Regions from separate parts of the Exiguobacterium sp. s89 genome, predicted to be linked through region 1. Evidence: predicted binding sites of a transcription regulator. Region 1 holds the regulator's gene; the other holds the start of a gene.

The links. The regulator LexA, encoded in region 1, represses DNA repair genes until DNA is damaged. The targets are predictions, from matches to a motif close to CGAACATATGTTCG.
Region 2: the regulator LexA is predicted to act here: its motif matches at 1,369-1,382, upstream of KNO96_RS12725 (YolD-like family protein).

Annotation. Positions count from the first base shown of each region.
Region 1 is NZ_JACSKS010000001.1:268,084-278,282, reverse strand. It holds gene KNO96_RS01435 (ABC transporter transmembrane domain-containing protein) at 1-450, opposite strand, end outside; gene tnpB (IS200/IS605 family element RNA-guided endonuclease TnpB) at 595-1,767, shown strand; gene KNO96_RS01425 (YneF family protein) at 1,944-2,177, opposite strand; gene tkt (transketolase) at 2,303-4,294, opposite strand; gene KNO96_RS01415 (DUF896 domain-containing protein) at 4,494-4,727, opposite strand; gene KNO96_RS01410 (YneB family resolvase-like protein) at 4,788-5,432, opposite strand; gene KNO96_RS01405 (hypothetical protein) at 5,504-5,740, opposite strand; gene lexA (transcriptional repressor LexA) at 5,944-6,564, shown strand; gene KNO96_RS01395 (metal-binding protein) at 6,564-7,004, shown strand; gene glnA (type I glutamate--ammonia ligase) at 7,139-8,479, opposite strand; gene KNO96_RS01385 (MerR family transcriptional regulator) at 8,527-8,931, opposite strand; gene KNO96_RS01380 (methionine gamma-lyase family protein) at 9,024-10,199, opposite strand, start outside.
Region 2 is NZ_JACSKS010000006.1:757-10,955, reverse strand. It holds gene KNO96_RS12730 (ISL3 family transposase) at 1-765, shown strand, start outside; gene KNO96_RS12725 (YolD-like family protein) at 1,004-1,345, opposite strand; gene KNO96_RS12720 (JAB domain-containing protein) at 1,717-2,172, shown strand; gene KNO96_RS12715 (hypothetical protein) at 2,574-2,771, shown strand; gene KNO96_RS12710 (hypothetical protein) at 2,908-3,072, shown strand; gene KNO96_RS12705 (Abi family protein) at 3,298-4,290, opposite strand; gene KNO96_RS12700 (caspase family protein) at 4,863-6,305, shown strand; gene KNO96_RS14445 (hypothetical protein) at 6,694-6,822, shown strand; gene KNO96_RS12695 (hypothetical protein) at 7,021-7,197, shown strand; gene KNO96_RS12690 (ATP-binding cassette domain-containing protein) at 7,670-8,311, opposite strand; gene KNO96_RS12685 (hypothetical protein) at 8,325-9,818, opposite strand; gene KNO96_RS12680 (ABC transporter permease) at 9,840-10,199, opposite strand, start outside.

The DNA.
Region 1 (10,199 bases):
GATGATCACGAACGTTCCGAGCGTCACGCTATCAACAAGCGTCAAAATCCCCGCTCCGGCCGTCATCGATACGGCCTGTACATCATTTGTCGCATGTGCCATTAAGTCACCGACACGTGATTTTTTGTAAAATCGCTGGTCGAGGTCCGTAAAGTGCCGATACAATTGACTGCGAAGCTTTCTACCTAGACGAATCGAAGCACCAAAGATGAAATAGCGCCAAAAGAAGCGGGCAACATAATTCCCAATCCCGACCGCAGCTAGTCCTCCGAGTAACATCCAAAGCGTGTTCGATGCGAGTGAATCACTGTTGATTTCATCGACGACTCGTCCGATGATGCGTGGAGGAATCAACTCTAACCCTGCCACGAATATGAGTAAGACGATACCGATTGCATACGTCTTCCACTCGAGACGCAAAAACCAAGATAATTGTTTAAATACACGAATGAGAAACGCCCCCTTCTATCTTTATCAAAATTATGCGAGAATACTCCCACTTCTAAACGTTAAGGACAGGACTTGCGTGAAAGTGGGCGATGAATCGCCAACCTCTCTTTCGGGTAAAATATCTTCAAAAGGAGTGAACGTCACATGGTGAAGCACAAGGGCTATAAATTCCAGATCTATCCTACGAAGGAACAGGAAATTCTGATCGCCAACACGATCCGCTGTTCCCGGTTCGTGTTCAACCATTTCCTGTCGAAATGGGACGCGGCCCATGAAGCGACCGGCAAGGGACTGTCGTATGATGCCTGCTCGAAAGAACTTCCCATACTCAAGCAAGAATTCATTTGGTTGACGGAAGTGGACAGTACGGCCGTCCAGAACAGTGTCAAACACCTGGCTGACGCGTATAAGAAGTTCTTCAAGAAGGAGGGAAATCATCCCCGTTTCAAGTCGAAGCGAAACCCCGTCCAATCCTATACGGCGAACATCCAGGGGAAGTCCCAGCTCCCCGAGGTCTCGATCGTCGGGAACAAGCTCAAACTCCCCAAGCTGAAATGGGTGCGTTTCGCCAACTCGAGACACGTCGAGGGTCGCATCCTGAACGCCACGATCCGACGAACAGCTTCGGGTAAATATTTCGTCTCCCTTCTCGCAGAGCAGGAGATCGGTGAACTGCCGAAGACCGGTTCATCGGTCGGCGTCGACGTCGGGCTGAAGAATTTTGCCATTCTATCGGACGGCACATTATACAAGAACGACCGTTATTTCCGTACGCTCGAGAAGAAACTGGCGCGGGAGCAACGCAAGTTGTCCCGTCGTCAGCTCATCGCCCTGAACAAGAAGGTGAGACTTTCCGAGGCGAAGAACTACCAGAAGCAGAAGCGGAAGGTCGCACGCATCCATGAGAAGATCGCCAACAGACGCACCGACTTCCTGCACAAGGTGTCGACCGAGATCGTCAAAAACCACGACGTCATCGGCATCGAGACCCTGCAGGTGAAGGACATGCGTAAGAACCGCAAGTTGAGCAAGTCGATCTCCGAGGTCAGCTGGTCGGAGTTCTTTCGCATGCTCGAGTATAAGGCCGACTGGTACGGGAAGACCGTCGTGAGGGTCGGGAAGACCTTCGCCTCGAGCCAGCTCTGTTCGAGTTGCGGCCATCGACACAAAGACGTGAAGCATCTTGGCTTGCGTGAATGGACATGCCCGAACTGCGGACTCCATCATGACCGTGATGTGAACGCAGGTATGAACTTGAAATTAGAAGCTGAACGCATGTTAGCTTCTTCAACCGTCGGGACGACGGGGTTAGCCTGATCACGTTTCTCTCGTTAGAGAGGATGACTCAGGAATCCTCCACCTCTAAGCGAAGCGTAGGTGGAGGTAGTTCAAATGAAGATTATTTCTTAATCGTAGCGAAAGTTTGTTCGATTGTCTAACAAAATGAGGAGACAAAAAAAGCACTTCGAGGACCGAAGTGCTTTCACGACTCATTATGACTTCTTTTCATCTTTCATCTGCACGTTCATGGCGCGCATCACTTGGTTGACTTTCTTCTGTGATGGCTTTTGACCCATCTGCATCATCAACGTACGAATCATATCTTCATTGATTGGCGGGTTTTGTTCAAGGTAGTTCATCATGTATTTACGCGCGATGAAGAATCCAATCGCGATACCCCCGATGAGTGCTGCCACGACAAGAAGAATCCAAAATAATGTACTCAAGGCTTTACCTCCTCTACCATATGAAACATCGTTTTTTACTATACACTAAATCGAACAACTTCGCTAGTCGTCTAGAAAAAAAGTGACGGCCAAATGAATGGCCGTCATAAATAATCAATTTAAGATTAAAGTGATTTTACTGCATCGACGACGTTGTCGACTGACATGCCGTATTCTTTCATGAGGAGATCTCCAGGCGCTGAAGCTCCGAACTTATCGATTCCGAGTACTTTCCCACCAAATCCGACATACTTGTACCAACCAAGTGTCGCACCCGCTTCAAGTGACACACGCTTTGTGATTGAAGACGGAAGGACAGATTCTTTATACTCAGCAGATTGCGCTTCGAAGAGTTCCCATGATGGCATCGAGACGACTGCCGCTTTCACACCTTCTGATGCGAGCTGTTCACGCGCTTCAACGAGGACGTGTACTTCAGAACCTGTACCGAGCAAGAGAACGTCTGCATCTTTCGATTCACCTGCAACGACGTAAGCACCTTTTGCTGCGGTTTCAATCGATGTGCCTTCGAGTTCAGGCAATGCTTGACGAGTCAAGACGAGAAGCGATGGTGCCGTCTTCGATGTCACAGCTTGTTTCCAAGCAGCAATCGTTTCTTTACCATCTGCCGGACGAAGAACAGAAAGGTTTGGCATCGCGCGGAAGCTCATCAAATGTTCGACCGGCTCGTGTGTTGGACCATCTTCACCAACTGCGATTGAGTCGTGTGTCAAGATGAACGTCGATGGGAGTCCCATGAGCGCAGCAAGACGAACTGCAGGGCGAAGGTAATCTGAGAAGACGAAGAATGTCGCACCGTATGGAAGTACTCCACCGTGAAGCGCCATACCGTTTACAGCTGCCGCCATCGCAAATTCACGTACACCGAACCAGATGTTACGACCGGCCGGGTCTTCATCGAAGTCCACTGCACCTTTGATCATCGAGTTGTTTGAACCTGCAAGGTCAGCCGATCCACCGAAGAGTGTCGGTACTGCTTTCGCGATTGCGTTCAACACTTCGCCACTCGTTTGACGTGTTGCTTTTTTCGAACCGATTTCAAATGTCGGCAACTCGCTGTCCCAACCTTCAGGAAGCTCATTGTTCATCGCAAGTTCGAACTGTGCACCAAGCTCTGGATGGGCCGCTTTGTATGCTTCAACGAGCTCGTTCCAGTCTGACTCGTACTTCGCGCCGGGCTCGACCACTTTCTCATTGAACAAGTCGTATACTTCGTTTGGAACGTAGAACGACTCGCCTTCCCATTTGTAGAACTGTTTCGTCAATTCGATTTCAGCATCTCCAAGTGGTGCCCCGTGCGAAGCCGACTTCCCTGACTTGTTCGGTGAACCAAATCCGATCACCGTCTTGACTTCAATCAATGTCGGTTTCGACGTCTCAGCTTTCGCTGCATCAATTGCTTTTGCGATTGAATCGATATCTGTTCCATCTTCGACACGAATGACTTGCCATCCATAGGCGTTGAAACGGTCTTCAACGCTCTCAGAGAATGACTTGTGAAGGTCACCATCGAGTGAGATGTCGTTTGAATCATAAAGGACAACGAGTTTACCAAGTTTCAAGTGACCAGCGAGTGATGCCGCTTCCGCCGAGACACCTTCCATTAAGTCCCCGTCTCCGCAAATTCCAAATGTGTAGTGGTCAACGACGTTGAACTTGTCGCGGTTGTAAGTCGCTTCTAAGTGCTTCTCTGCCATGGCCATCCCGACAGCCATCGCGATCCCTTGTCCAAGTGGTCCCGTTGTCGCATCTACCCCAGCCGTGTGACGATACTCTGGGTGACCTGGTGTCTTCGAGTCCATTTGACGGAATGATTTAAGGTCGTCCATTGACAAATCATATCCAGACAAGTGAAGGAGCGAGTACAAGAGCATCGATCCATGACCCGCAGAAAGCACGAAACGGTCGCGGTTGAACCAGTTCGGGTTTTTCGGGTTGTGACGCATTTTGTCTGTCCAAAGTGTAAACGCCATCGGTGCAGCACCCATCGGCATTCCTGGGTGACCAGAGTTTGCTTTTTGGACCGCATCGATTGAGAGCGTCCGAATCGAGTTAATCGCTAATAATTCTTTAGTAGTTGTTTCCACTAATTTCATCCTCTCTGTGTTAAGAAGGTTTTCTACCCGTCATATTCTATCATACTCATTCGTGTGTCACAACTAATTAATTAGTATAACACATTACATGAAATCGTTTCCTTCAATTGCATGAAAAAGAACGCAATCCGTTCGTCTGATGATTGTTCGTGTATAACAAAAATGCACATCCTATGCGAAATAGGATGTGCATTCAGCATCACTCACCACGATGGCGTTTTTGTTCTTCTTTCAATTTCTCTGGCGTGACGTCGTTTCCTTCTGGGTCAACGACTTTCATGCCCATCATTTGAGACTTGAAAGATTGACGGAACGCCTTCAAATATTCTTGACGCAAGTCTTGTTGTTCGTTCATCTCTTCTTGAGATAGTCCTTCCGTCTTCGCTTTGTTGGCGAGGAAATTGATTCGCTCCAATTGTCCGGGTGCTAACATATGACTCGCCCCCTCTCTCGTGAATTTGTTCTTCTACTTTACAAAATCAGAGAGGAAGAATCAAGTTTCAGCAACTGACCGGTGTTCGAGATAGCGTCGGTTGACCGTTGCTTTTGATACTTCGTATCCGAATCCGCGAAGTGTCGCCGCAATCTCGGCAAACGTCAACCCCCGCTCGCGCAATTGAATAATCTCTTCAATCGGAACTTCAATCCGATGTCGGCCACCTTGATCATTGTTCTCAATATTACGTTGTGGATTGAAACCGTTGGCGACCGCACGACGCATTCCGCGGGAAATCTTCGCGTTATGAATTTTCCGTTGATACTCTTCGACGACACTAACAATCTCTAACACCATCTTCTCAGCATCAGAAACAACGTAATCCGAAGTCGACTGCATCGTCAACAATCGCACATCATGCTTCATTAATGTGTGTAGTATCGCAATTTTGGCATTTCCTCGTCCTAAACGACTGTCATCGGTGACGAGCACGGCATCCAACTGAGATGTCGATACGTGGTCAAGTAAATTGAGCAGCCCCTGTCGATTAACTTCATAACCGCTCTCTTGTTCTGTGATGACATCTATAATGTCGGCCCCTAAACGCGAAGCTAGTTCTTGTAATTCTTCGACTTGCCGACTGAGTGATGTCTCTTGGGTAGACTTGTTCGTCGATACCCGACAATAGATGACGACTCGCATCGCATCACTCCCTTTCATCGCATTCATTCCTTACGATACACAGTTTGAGAACGGTTCGCAATGCTGAACGATCACTCAGCGGCATACCATTTTGTTTTTCGTTCATTATGTTCTTCTCGCTCTGCCATGATTTGCGCTTCAATCGACTCTGCCTCGACATTGGCGACCTCTTCTTCAATCGTACGTTCCGATGTCATGATCGGTTCAACTGGTGTCGTTCCCCCACGCACCTCCCCAGATAAATAAAAGGCGAACATCCCGACTAAGAGCATTCCGACTAAAATGATTCCGTTGAGTGTATCTTTCATGATTCCCTTACCTCCTGTATAAGAATATATGTTCGTTAGAACATTTGTTCGTTTATCTGTTCTTATCATAAAACAAGAACTCGTGTTCGGTCAAGGGAAAATAACGAACGAATGTTTGTACGCTCATGTGTTCTTGTGTTACACTAAATACATAAAGAATAGGATGCGATTGCAGTTTATTCGATTATATCGAGGTGAACATAATGAAAAAAATGTCAGCGCGACAACAACAGATTCTTGATTTCATCAAAGACGAAGTTCGGGCAAAAGGCTATCCACCTTCTGTTCGTGAGATTGGAGAAGCAGTCGGTCTTGCCTCTAGTTCGACCGTACATGGTCATCTAGATCGCCTAGAGAAACGCGGTTTGATTCGTCGGGATAAGACGAAGCCCCGTGCAATTGAAATTCTGAGTGAAGATGCATCCACAATGGATGAGCAAGAGTCCGTCATGTACGTTCCGGTCATCGGGAAAGTCACCGCGGGGACACCGATCACCGCCATCGAAAACGTGGAAGAGCACTTCCCTCTTCCGGCACATATCGTTGGTTCAGATAACGTCTATATGCTGTCCGTTTCTGGAGATTCAATGATCAATGCAGGGATTTTGGACGGAGACCGTGTGCTCGTCCGCCAACAGAGCACTGCCGACAATGGAGAGATTGTCGTCGCCATGACAGAAGAGGGCGAGGCGACTGTGAAGCGTATTTATAAGGAAGCTTCAAAAGTCCGTCTTCAACCGGAAAACGACGAGTTAGAAGCGATGTATTTTGACAACGTCTCAATTTTAGGGAAAGTTATCGGCGTATACCGGACAATTCACTAATGGCTAGCGGTAAGACCCATACCCGTACGAATCTCGTGGCAACCGGCGCACTTGCGGTTGCCACGCCTTTTATTGATTTAGACGTCCCGCTCGCATTCATAATCGGTGCGATTATTGGAACGCTCTGGCTCTCCCCGGACCTCGATTTAAAATCAGATGCGTATTATCGATGGGGACCACTCAAATTGATTTGGCTCCCATATGTGAAACTTATGCCGCATCGCTCTCTACTATCACATTTTCCTGGTTTGAGCGATGTGATTCGGATTGTATATATCGGTTTCCCACTGGTACTTCTCTTACCATTCACGGCATACGAAACGGAAATTCGCTCATGGGTGGACGTTCATGGCATGTCTTTCTTTCTAGGACTCGTCTTCGCGACGACACTCCATACGACACTCGACTATACATCAACGTTTTTTAAAAAAGCGTTTTAACTAACAAAGGATCACTTCCACGCTCGTGGAGGTGATCCTTTTGCATTTCTGCTTCATCTGAAACTCAGCAAAAAAGAGCAATGAACGATACTTCTGAAGAAGGTCATTCATTGCTCTTTAGCATATTTCTTCTATTAGTAGAGCGTCAAGTACTGATCGCGTTCCCACTCTGTTACTTGCATACGGAACATATCCCACTCGATTTCTTTTAACTCGAGGAAATGCTCCCCAATGTGTTCACCGAGCGATTCCATGACGACCTTGTCTGCACGAAGGACTTCGAGTGCGTCAAAGAGTGTCGCCGGGAGATCGTCGATTCCGTTCGCTACACGCTCAGGCTTGTCCATCACGTAGATGTTGCTGTCGATTGGTTTTGGAGCATTCAAATCTTTTTCAATTCCGTCAAGACCTGAAGCCAAGAGCGCAGCAAGTGCGAGGTACGGGTTCGCTGCCGGGTCAACCGAACGTACTTCGATACGAGTCGAGAGACCACGTGCTGCCGGTACACGTACGAGTGGTGAACGGTTACGTGCGCTCCATGCAACGTAGCAAGGTGCTTCGTAGCCTGGTACGAGACGCTTGTATGAGTTCACAGTCGGGTTACATACTGCAGTGAAGGCACGAGCGTGCTCCAAGATACCAGCCGTGAATGCACGAGCTGTGTCTGAAAGTTCCATGTCGCCATTCGGATCGTAGAAGACGTTCGTGTCGCCTTTGAAGAGTGACATGTTCGCGTGCATTCCTGAACCGTTCACCCCAAAGAGTGGCTTTGGCATGAATGTCGCGTGAAGACCATACTTTGCAGCGATCGTTTTGACGACGAGCTTGAACGTTTGGATGTTATCTGCCGTCGTGACAGCATCTGCGTATTTGAAGTCGATTTCGTGTTGTCCTGGTGCGACTTCATGGTGTGACGCTTCGATTTCGAAGCCCATGTTTTCAAGTTCGATGACGATCTCTTTACGGCAGTTCTCACCGAGGTCAACTGGCGCCAAGTCGAAGTATCCACCTTGGTCGTTGAGTTCAAGTGTCGGACGGCCTGATGCATCTTTCTTGAACAAGAAGAACTCTGGCTCTGGACCAACGTTGAACGCTGTGAATCCAAGTTTTTGCATCTTCTCAAGGTTACGTTTGAGTGTACCGCGCGGGTCACCGCTGAATGGTGTACCGTCTGGGTTATAAATATCGCAAATTAAGCGAGCGACTTTTCCGCTGCCATCTGTCCACGGGAAGACAACCCATGTGTTGAGGTCTGGATACAAGTACATGTCTGATTCCTCGATGCGGACGAATCCTTCGATTGACGATCCGTCGAACATCATTTTGTTATCAAGTGCTTTGTCCAATTGGCTGATCGGCACCTCGACGTTTTTGATTGTTCCGAGGATGTCCGTGAATTGAAGACGAATAAAGCGTACGTCTTCCTCTTGTGCGATGCGTTTGATGTCTTCTTTTGTGAACGTTTTTCTGGCCATGGTAAAATGTCCCCTCTCACATTGCGTAATGGTTGATGTGTGCGGCGTTATCGATAAAAACGAGAAAGCTCGCCTTGAATGAGCGACGTCTTATTGAAGCGACCGGCTTCTTGAAGCTGTGTTTTCAACAAATGATGTAACTCTTTTTCTGAAATCTTCGGAGTTTCATCAACCGGTGTAGCCGGAGCGGACGTTTCTGCTCCTTTTCCACCTTCTTGCTCTAACATATGGCGAATCGCTGCCAAGTTAAAACCTTGGTCAATGTAATCCTTGATTGCGAGTAGACGTTCGACATCATTAAAGGAATAAAGTCGTCGTTTCGATTCTGTCCGACTAGGAGAAACCAGACCCTGTTCTTCATAATACCGAATCTGCCTACCAGTCAGCTGCGTCAAATCTTGGACGATTCCAATCGGAAACAACGGGTTGGAGCGACGAAATTGATCGGCCATCCTTACCCCTCCTTTTCTGTCTCACAATGTGAGAATAATACATGACAACAATCCTGTCAATAGATGTTAACAAAGTTAACATGACAGAACAGTTACAAAAGCGTTGACTGATTTTGCTCGTCGAATGCTACTAAGCCCTTGCCGTGTAATTGGCTCAACGCCAACATCAAAGCGACCTTTACGTGAGCATACGTCAGACCACCTTGGACGTACGCTGTGTATGGTGCTCGAAGTGGTCCATCAGCCGAAAGTTCGATGGACGAGCCTTGAATGAATGTCCCCGCCGCCATGATGACATCATCTTCATAACCCGGCATATAGGCCGGCACAGGTAATGCATGTGCATTTACAGGAGATGCCATTTGGATGCTTTGACAGAACGCAATCATTTTGTCACGGTCACGGAACGTCACCGACTGAATCAAATCCGTTCGTTCAGTCGTATAGTGCGGATCGGTCTCAAACCCCACTAGTGACAAGAGACTGGCCGTCAAGTGTGCCCCTTTCAGCGCTTGCGCAACCGTATGAGGAGCCATATAGAAGCCTTGATACATCTCCTGGAGCGAGTAGAGTGACGGTCCGGCTTCACTTCCGATACCTGGGGTCGTCATCCGGAACGAACAGCGTTCAATCAACTCTTTCGTACCGGCGATATATCCACCCGTCTTCGCCAATCCACCTCCCGGGTTTTTGATGAGGGAGCCGGCCATCAAGTCTGCCCCGACATGTGTCGGCTCCATCGTTTCGACGAATTCACCGTAACAGTTGTCAACGAACACATACACATGCGGATGCGCCGCTTTGATGCGCTCGATGGCAACTTTGATCTCTTCGACCGGGATACTGCGACGGTTCGCGTATCCTTTCGAACGCTGAATCCCGACAAGTTTCGTTTCGGGACGAATCCGTTCGATGACGCAATCGACATCGATTTCACGACCTTCTTTTAATTCCACTGTGTCATACAAGACACCGAGCTCTTTCAACGAGCCGCGACCATCGCCTCGGATCCCGACAATCTCCTCGAGCGTGTCATACGGCTTCCCTGTGATATAGAGCAGTTCATCACCTGGTAGAAGGACACCGAACAAGGCAATCCCAATCGCGTGGGTACCAGAGATAATCTGTGGTCGACATAGCGCGAGCTCGGCTCCGAACACATCCGCATAAATCGACTCGAGCGTGTCTCGACCGATATCATCATACCCGTACCCCGTCGTCGGATTGAAGTGGAAATCAGACACCTTGTGTTTCTTAAAAGATTCAAG
Region 2 (10,199 bases), on a different contig from region 1:
CGTCTTTCAGAAATCAGTGACAGGACTTACATTGAGTACGTCACAATGGATATGTGGAAGCCCTACAAAGACGCAGTGAACACTATCCTTCCACACGCTAAAGTTGTCGTAGATAAGTTTCATGTAGTTAGAATGGCTAATCAAGCCTTAGATAACGTCAGAAAGTCTTTGAAAGCCCATATGAGCCAAAAAGAAAGACGTACCCTTATGCGTGAAAGGTTTATCCTTCTAAAGCGTAAACACGATCTAAATGAACGTGAATCATTCCTCTTAGATACTTGGTTAGGTAATCTTCCTGCTTTAAAAGAAGCCTATGAACTCAAAGAAGAGTTTTACTGGATATGGGATACTCCTGATCCAGATGAAGGTCATCTTCGTTATAGTCAATGGAGACACCGTTGTATGTCCAGCAACTCTAAAGACGCATATAAAGACCTCGTGAGAGCCGTAGACAACTGGCATGTCGAAATATTCAACTACTTTGATAAAAGGCTCACTAATGCTTATACGGAGTCAATTAACAGCATTATTAGGCAGGTAGAGCGAATGGGTAGAGGTTACTCGTTTGATGCCTTACGAGCCAAAATCCTTTTCAATGAGAAGCTCCATAAAAAGCGTAAGCCACGATTTAATTCAAGTGCTTTCAATAAAGCTATGTTATACGATACTTTCAATTGGTATGAAGTGAATGATCACGACATTACAGACAACTTTGGTGTCGATTTTTCCACACTTATTAAGAATTTTGAGAAGGGTGATTTATAAGCCCTTTTCCACCATGAAATCCGAATACCCTTTATTTATTTAGGAGTCAGTATGTACTTTCTCACAAAAGATGAAAAAAATTAAAGAAGTACAAAAATATATAATGTCTTGATGTTTTAGGGAGCTATTCTTTGATGATAAAGTTAATGAGAGCTAATCAGGATTTTATTTCATTTTTAGGGAAGTCTGTGTCACGAAATAATTTTCGTGACACAGACTTCGAACAACTGCCAGGGCGTTAGTCCATCGATTGTTCCACGTGAATGATTACCTCGAACGGCACATGGATGATCCCGTCCCGCTGATTGGCCAGTTCGACGGTCCGCTCCAAATAGTTCGTCCGGTGCACGAACCCCTTGAATCGTTTCATCTCCCGCTCCTCCACATATTTCACCTCCACCATGTCTCCGCTGAAGATCGCGTCATTCAACACATTCTCATAGACCGATAGGACCTGTTCATCGACATCGGGCATCTCAATCTTTTGGATTTCCTTATAGTATTTCGTCAGTAGCGCCTTGTGCTCTGGCATGAGGAATGGGATCCATTTCAGCTCACCTCGGTCTCGATACATCGTCATAATAAATCACCCTCCTAATAAAGCGAACGTTTGTTCTTATTTTATACCCGATTTCTCTCGTTTGAACAGCCTTTTTCGTGATCGGGGATTCGTTCGTCCTGTTTCCGTACTCTAGCTCGCTGGTCGTCGGTGCAAGGAACGTCAAAAAAATGACGCGCCCTCCGTCCCGTCTTCCTTCACTTTTGGCTCAAAGCAAGGCTTTTCGCTCGTTGGCTACGGAAGCCTGTCCCTCCGTGCGCTCTACGCATTTTTTTGAGGCTCTCCCTCCGGTCGCCCTTGCACCGTCTCCCGACGCTCGCTTCGTTCCCGTCAACAGGACGCACAACGGTGTTCGTTCTGAGGTCAGCTTATCCGAAAGGGGACAAACCAACATGGAACTATCATCAATTGTCGAGGTCATCCGTATCAAGCAAGAGATTCGAGAGGAAATGATCGCCCTCGAGCACGCCGTCATCCAATCACCCGACAATGCCCGACAAATCGGGGCATCCTTTATCGGGGATGATGACCGTGAAGTGTTCCTCGTCATCATGCTCAACACGAAGAATCGGGTCATCGGCGTCCATCGGGCGCACGTCGGGAGCGTCAATTCGAGTGTCGTCCACCCGCGGGAAATCTTCAAATGCGCCATCTTGAACAATGCCTCGTGCATCATCGCCTGTCACCAACATCCGAGCGGGGACCCGAGCCCGAGCCGGGAGGATATCCTCGTCTCAGAACGACTGCATGAAGCGGGTGACCTCATCGGCATCCCGGTGCTCGACCATCTCATCCTTGGAGCGGACGAGTCGTATGTCAGCATGAAACAGCGAGGTTACATGGGTTGAATGGAAAGGAGCGGGGCCGGGGGACCGGTCCTGGTCCGTCCGGAAAGGGCAAGGAGGAAAAACATGCGTTTTTCTTTGACGAGAGGGGCGACTCGCGTTGCTCTCGCCTGGATCCAGAATTCGGATCCGGGAAAAGGAATGTTTTCGCGTGGCGAAAACAAATGGTTTTGGTGAGAAGTTAAAGGCATAAAGAAATCACGTTGCTCTGTTTTTTCATGAATGTGTATTTGCGATGTTTGGATTAATGAAAAATGAGTGCTTGTTTGGTGAAAATGTTCGTTTTTCCTATGTAAGCCCTGGGCTTGTTTCAAACAAGCCCAGGGCTTACATGAAACAAGGCGAGATGTTGAGAGGTCATATTCAAGGTATCGTTGAGCTATCAACAGGAGAGGATGATTCAAATGAATCACACATTGGACCAACAAACGATTGAAGAGATGAAAGAGGTATTGCTTAGAAGACTTCCCGAACGGATGGACATCGACCCTGAGGCATTCGAGTTGGTGAGCATGGATATCCTTTGTGAAGTGAAAGAAGGGGAACGATTGAAACAGATGACGGTCTTCTTTAATACGAACACGCTTCAAGTACATAACTGATTGTTTCGAAATGTATACATGGATACTTGTAGATTTGTATACATGTATACATTTTTATTTAGTGAGTCTTTGAACGAAGCGTGAATCGCATAAGTATTGGGAATTGGTCTATAAAAACTGAAAGGGGTGAGACGTGATGAACGAGCGGATACTTGATGACTATGCGTTCGAAGGGTTGGATCCGCTCGTCCGGTTCGATGAGGGACGGAACTCGCCTTATTTTCGCGTAGTGATCTATCTGGATGCGGAAGAGCATCCAATCAAGAAAGTGTATCTATACGGTGCATGGGAGAAAGAATGATGATCCGGGCTCATGCGTGAGCGTCTAACGCCTCGAGGCGAAGTCGCTCATCGCACCGCTGCCCCCCTGACGGTCCGATAACAAGAGCTGCTGGCTCACCGCCGCATCTCTATGTTCCTGGCCCTTTCTGACGGGAGGCACGGAGCGTAAGGTAAAGTCAAAATCAAGAGCGGGAGCGCGTCTGGCGACGCGCGACGAAAACCCGCGAGAGGTCGCGGGTTCAGGTCAATGCTGTCGAATATGGCTCCACTCTTGATAGAGCTGGTCCGGGATGTTCATCTGCCTTAACAGCAACGTCTTGTGTCGGGGGAATCGCATCAGGTAATCGTCGATCTCTGACGTGACGGCGTGAAGGAACCCATCCTGGATGCCCCGGTCTCTCAAATAAGACAACGCGATAATGAAACTCAAGACATCACTTTGGCCACGGTCATGTTTTTGATAGGCGGAGTGTGTCACACCAAAGCGGGTATGGACCGGAGAGTAGCTCAGGCGCTTTCGCACACGGTGATTGTAAACACGTCCTCCATGGGCAGCCCAATTTCGGAAGGCGACGAGGATATCGAATGTCTCGGCGAAAGCTTGTTTGGTCTGATCAGTGATCAATTCTGAATTCATGCCTGTCGCCCGTGCGATGACTTTTGTCTTTGATTCCGGCAACATCAGTTTGAACAGGTATTGAAGGTTCCCAAAGCTCAGTCCCTTCACCAGGATCCAAGGGGGCATGTCCTGATAGGTCTCCCGATAATAGGCCATCGGTTGATGCGTCGAATAATAAACCTCGGAGAAGATCTGCAACAATAATTCCCGCTCAAATTTCCCTTTGGCGCGCCCACGAATCATTTTTTTCCCTTGTCGGAAGTTTCTGTTATGTTGATAGTCCTTGACGGAATGACCGTGATTCTCGGCAAGCACGTAGGCTATGACTGAACGTAACAGGTTCTCCGCGGAAAGGGTCGCCGACAGCATCGCGAAACGGATGGTGTTATCAAGTTCATACAGGTAATAGATTTCCGAGAAGGTTGTCCCGGATTCGAATTGCTCTTCTTCACTGTCTATGTTGATGAACAGGTCTTTGTAGCCATTGATGATTTCGTAGTAGCTCGTTCGAATCAAGGCCTCTTCTGCGAACATCGGATCATCGATTACCAGACCGCGCTCTTGTAGCAATTTCAGTTGATCGGTCGTTGACTTGAAGACCTTTTCCGGTTTTGACATGTTTGTGCTCCTTCATAGGCAGTATATGATTAGTATAAAATAAACGGCCCCTTACCGAAAGGTAAGGGGCCGTTGTTGGCTGGTCAGTCCAGCCTGCTCATTGATTACTTATACTATATTCGACCGGTACCAATATGTCAATGACAACGCTAAACATAATAGCACAGATTCAGCGAACAAGTAAAGAACTTTTTAACTAAATATAGATGATAAGGGTGGATTATGGTAGAGATAAGACTATATGTAGTATCTATTCGGCAAGTGAGAAAATTATGTTTGTGTTCGATCGTCACATCATTATGTAGTCAAACTCTGTAGGTAAGGCTCCCTGACGGGGAAGAAAAAATAGATTTTCTTCAGGTAACGCTGACTTACCAATAACATGTTCCAGCGGACAGTTACTTGATCATAAGATGGCCTTGGATGCATGACGGATTAACTGAATAAGCAATAGTGAACAGGTTTGTTCGTATAACAAATAGCGCAATAAGAAGTTGCCTTTGCCTCGTTGTGGGAGCGTGGTATATTGTATAATACAATATATGTAAATAGTAGAGAGGCAGGGGGTAAGTTTGTACAAAGCGCTATTAATCGCAGTCAACGAGCAACGGAATCATGAGATAACGGCTCTTCCGAACACTTTTAACGATGTCAGCGAAATCAATCGATTGTTGACGGAGGCGCCGGCCATCTTCCGACAATCCGATGTGCAGATTCTGAGTGGGAACTTGACGACCAAGTCGATATTAACACATACACTGAGAAGCTTTTTTGAGGAGGCGTCCCCAGAGGACGTCTTGTTCCTCTATTGGGCGGGGCATGGGGGATTCAGCGAGACCAGTGCGTATTTCCTTCCGTACGATGCAGATCGTCATGCTATCGGAGACACGAGCATCAATATGTCCGACGTCCGGGATCATATCGACCGAACGCCGGCGCGCACGGTCTTGAGCTTTTTTGACACATGCCATAGCGGTGCGGTCATGCGATCAATCGACAGTCTGATGGACAGAGGGCTTGAAATCAAAGGATCTGGGAAGTTTGTCATCGCAGCGTGCACGGAAAATCAGTCGGCCTGGGATCGTGATGGACACGGCGCCTTCACCGATCATTTGATCCGTGGTCTGGAAGGTGGGGCGACGAATTCGAGCGGGGAAGTCGATATCTACAACCTCTATTCGTATGTCAGTCAGGCACTATCTAACGAGTTCCCAAATCAACATCCTGTCATGAAGGGTAAGCTCTCCGGTCCACCCGTCGTCATCAAGAATGTGAAGACAAGAGAGGCCGGATCGAATCTGTCACCGGCACCACTCTTCGATGGTGGGCAGCGAGTGGTCGACAACTCTGGAGATTGGTTTCTACTAGGACGTGTACACGCACGCTACTTCTCCTATCGCTACAATCGTTCTGACAAGTCATACATTTTGATCTTGGAGGCCAAACCCAACTCAAAAGGAATCGAGGAGGTGCTCAAGCAGATGTGGAGAACGGAGCAACCGCTAGCGATTGAGGACTCGGCTGAATTTGTGCGTGTAGACGAAGTGGATGTCGAAGTGGTTGGGGGCGAAAAAACAATCAATCTCAAGCTGGTCTCCAGTGATAATAAGCATGGGAATCCTATGTTTGATAACGCTTCGTTCAATGGTATCACACCTGATGAAATTGCCAAACTGAGAATCGACCACTATCTGTTCAACAAAGAAGTGCCAAGCCATGTCAAAATCGGTCATTCATCTTCAGTCATTTATGGGATGTCATCCGACTATGAGGTGTCCGATCGATTGATTCCGGACCTCCTCGATCAGCATGTACCGCTGGAATGCATCAGGCTTCACCTGATCGCGGTGCTCGTCTTTAAATCCATCGTGGCTGAGGTGAGTTCTTTGAACTTGTATATCGAAGATCACGCCATCACCCGTATCACCCTTCAAGGAAGACGTCCCCGCGTCTACACAAATGTCACGCCGTCAACCATCACGGTGGACCAACCTGTACATTTTTCATTGAAATGATTGTAAAGACAAGAAGACGCAGAGCAAGTAAGCATAATCAGGAGAATCGAGATGAAGCATGCTTGCCGGATGCTTTTTTAATTAAGAACACCGATGGATGAAAAGATGACGAAGAATGCAATGGTGTTTGTAAGCTTATACGATATGTCCAAACATGTGGTCAGCCAAGGCGAATCGGAGAGCCGTGAGTCTCAACAGTGAAATACGTTTCAAAGTCAGGTGTTACCACCGTATAAAAATTGCAGAATGAAGCAGGACAAAAAAAACGCATCCTTCGATTTTACGAGGATGCGTTTAATCAATGTGATTCTATTTGACCGTCGAATAAGTATGATTACTCTCCGACCATGCCATCTCCGTCATTGTCTTGCATATAAGGATACAGCCAATGGCCACTTCTGATTGGCATACTGAATCCGGAATCTTTGACTTCTTGAATCGTCTTATCGACCAAACGGATGGTCTCCCGGAACTCGACGGATACGTCCCATGCCACGACATGAATGGTAGGATGTGAGCGAAACTAGGCAGAGACGGTGTTAACATCCCGAGAGGAAAGCAAGGCAATCGGCCGTCTGGTCTCAAGGTCGCAGGTGATTGTCCCGTACTTTTTTCGTTTTCTTCAAGCCCAGTCATCGATACCGACCCGTCCACAGGATGTACAACGGTGTTTGTTCTGTGGTCAGCTTATCTATCCGAAAGGGGACAAACCATCATGGAACTATCTGCCATCATCGAGGTCATCCGCATCAACCAAGAGGTTCACGAGGAAATGGTCGCCCTCGAGCACGCCATCATCCATTCTCCGGACAGTGCCCGACAAATCGGGTCATCGGCATCCCACCGCTCGAACATCTCATCCTCGGTGCGGACGAGTCATACGTCAGCATGAAACAGCGAGGTTAAACGTGAAGGAGTGGGGCCGGTTGACCGATCTCGGTCCATCCGAGAAGAGCAAGGACGAAAGACGTGCGTTTTTCTTTTGTGGGGCGGCGACTCGCGTTGCTCTCGCCTGGACCCAAAAATCGGATTCGTCAAAAGGAAAACAGGAGAGCGTCAACTCTTGTCGGGACAACGCTCCACTGTTCAATATCATTTTGAGTTTTTCAGTGACCTCATTAATCTATAGGAGTTGTGTTCTGATTCTTCGGCAATAGTGTAAAATCGTATCGAGCAAAAACTGTAAATTTTATCTAGGTTCACATCGTTCTGAAATCTTCTTCAAAATTTTTAACGACTGTTAACTTTTCATTGGCAGAGTACTTATTCTGGACATAGACAAAACTCCCTCAAAAATATACAGTTTTATTATTTCAACTGTACATTTTTGAGGGAGCCATATCGTTTACGCTTCATATGTTTTTTTATTTTTGTACCAAGTCAACCTTGCTTTGATTGATTCTATAAACTTTATCACACAGCGCATCAATATCTTCAGAATTATGACTAGTTATAAGAATCGTTTTTCCTTCCTTCTTGAAATCTAAAAGCATGTTTCGTAATGATTTTACACTGTCATGATCAAGCGCATTAAACGCTTCATCTAAAATAAGAACGTCTTGGTTCTCCATAATGGCTTGTGCAATCGCTAATTTCTGTTTCATACCTAATGAATAATTTTTTACCTTTTGTTGATTCTTTGGTTGTAAACCGACTTTAATCATTGTTTCTTCAATTTCTTTATCGTTAATTTTATCTTGAATCAAAGCGAGTTGTTTTAAATTTTCAAAACCTGTTTTATTTGCTATGTAACCTGGACGATCAATAAGTATCCCAAAATCTTTTGGAAAGCGGTTTTTTTTATGTAGCTTGTTATTTCTTACTGTTACTGTCCCTTCATCAGGAAAAACGAATCCACACATCATTTTAAATAAGACAGATTTACCTGATCCGTTTGGTCCAACAATACCAACAATTTCACCTTGATTGATTGTTAAATCAACACTATCAAATAAGATATTGCCCATATATGTCTTCGATACGTTTTCTAAACTTATTATTCCCATTTTACTACCCCTTTCATACTTTAAGACTTTTAGAGAACATTACTTTTAAAAACATTAAAGAACCTACAATATAAGCGAACAAAACAATTAGCAAATGCTGAAGACTGAATGACTCAGTAACGATTACAGCATTTAATCCAACCGGAAAAACACCCCATACATTTATCCCTGGTAATAACATAAAAGATAATACTCCAAACAAGATTAGTAAAAAATAACCCTCAGAGGACTTCCATAAAGTAATAAAGCTAAAAAGCAAATAACATACAAGCTGAAGGAATGAGAAACAAATGATAAAAAGAATCAAGTTACTATTCTGTAGTGATGTTATGTCTGTTTTCAAAGAAGGGTCTAACCCATTAAAGATCCCAAATAAAACTACAAATCCTATAATGGATAATAAAACACTGAAAAGGAACAATGATTCTTTCATAAATACTTTGAAGAACCATTTATCAATACTTCCGTATCTAATAATTTTGTAATGACTTATTTCACCGATTTCATGAGAGAGTCGAATTTGGCTTAAATATGATAAGCCAAAAAAAATAATCAGATATGCAAATAAAGATGTAAAAGAAGAATTAAAAGCACTCACTCCCAAGAAAATTACCGTAATCCAGTCACCCAGTGTTAAAATATCTACTTTGTTATTTTGATAAGTCATCAAAATATAAATAAATATCAATGTACTGTAAATAGTATAAGGGAGCGTCTCTTTTTTTATTATCCTAAATATTTTTTTTAATTCAATTAAATACTTAATAATAAAAAATTCAAAAATAAAAAGCGTTATAGGAATTATAAAAATGATCCATATACTTGATAAAGCATTTATTGCAGCAGCAATTGTAAAATAAACTGAAGGAGATAAAAATTTAAATTCTGATGGAAAAATTTTAAATCCAAAAACACAAAGTAAAAATAAAAGAGCTGCCTCGATATACAAGTACTGGTACTTCTGATGCATTAAAAATAATAAAACCAGCATTCCATGAAGACTTATTGAAGTAACTATCCATAATAAGAATTGAAAGAATAGTGGTGCTAGAGGATTTTGAAATTCTGAATATAACTCGTTTAATTCGTTCACACCATTAATTAATTTGCTATATTCACTCCAGTGCATCTGGAATGGTAAGCCGATAGACATTAACAGGCTAAGTATAAACAACAGGACAAACATAGGGAAGATTTGAACTAAAAATTCTTTAGTCGTATAAAGCATCCATGAATTGAACGACTTTAGTCGTATAAGCAATATGTAATCAAATTTAGTAGTGATTGTTTTGACTGAAGTAAAGATTATAATCGGAATTAAAAAATACACCATAAGATATGAATCATTTTGAAGTGAGTAGATCGGATCCCATATATTGATATTTAATGAGTATTCTCCTGCAAAACTAAATATTTGTTTTTTTAGATATAAGCTATAAAAAAATATTACTGTACCAACTAACAGCCACTTTATTTTTGTAAATTCTTTAAAGATTGTTTCAAGCATTAAATTTGTCACCTGCTTTACTTAATTGAAAGTCCATTCTTCTTTTTTTGAAATATATACTTTGTATATGATTAAGTTGATCAAAAGTATTACTGTGAATGGAACAAAAACTGTCCAAATTGGTTGTGCTGTAATATTGAACGGAAACAAGGTACTCAATGGCGAAAATTGCGGAAACTGGAAAATTCCTGAAACAAAATTTAAAAGGTGATATCCCATAAACGGAATCGAGATCGCTACAAAAATACTATTAAGTGATAATACAAGAATATAAGCAAGCGTAGCGTATAGAGCAGCATTTAATCCAATCCATATAGCATAAATCGTGGCATATAAAAACGGGCTGTTTTCAATTAAAGACGAAAATACATTCTTCACATC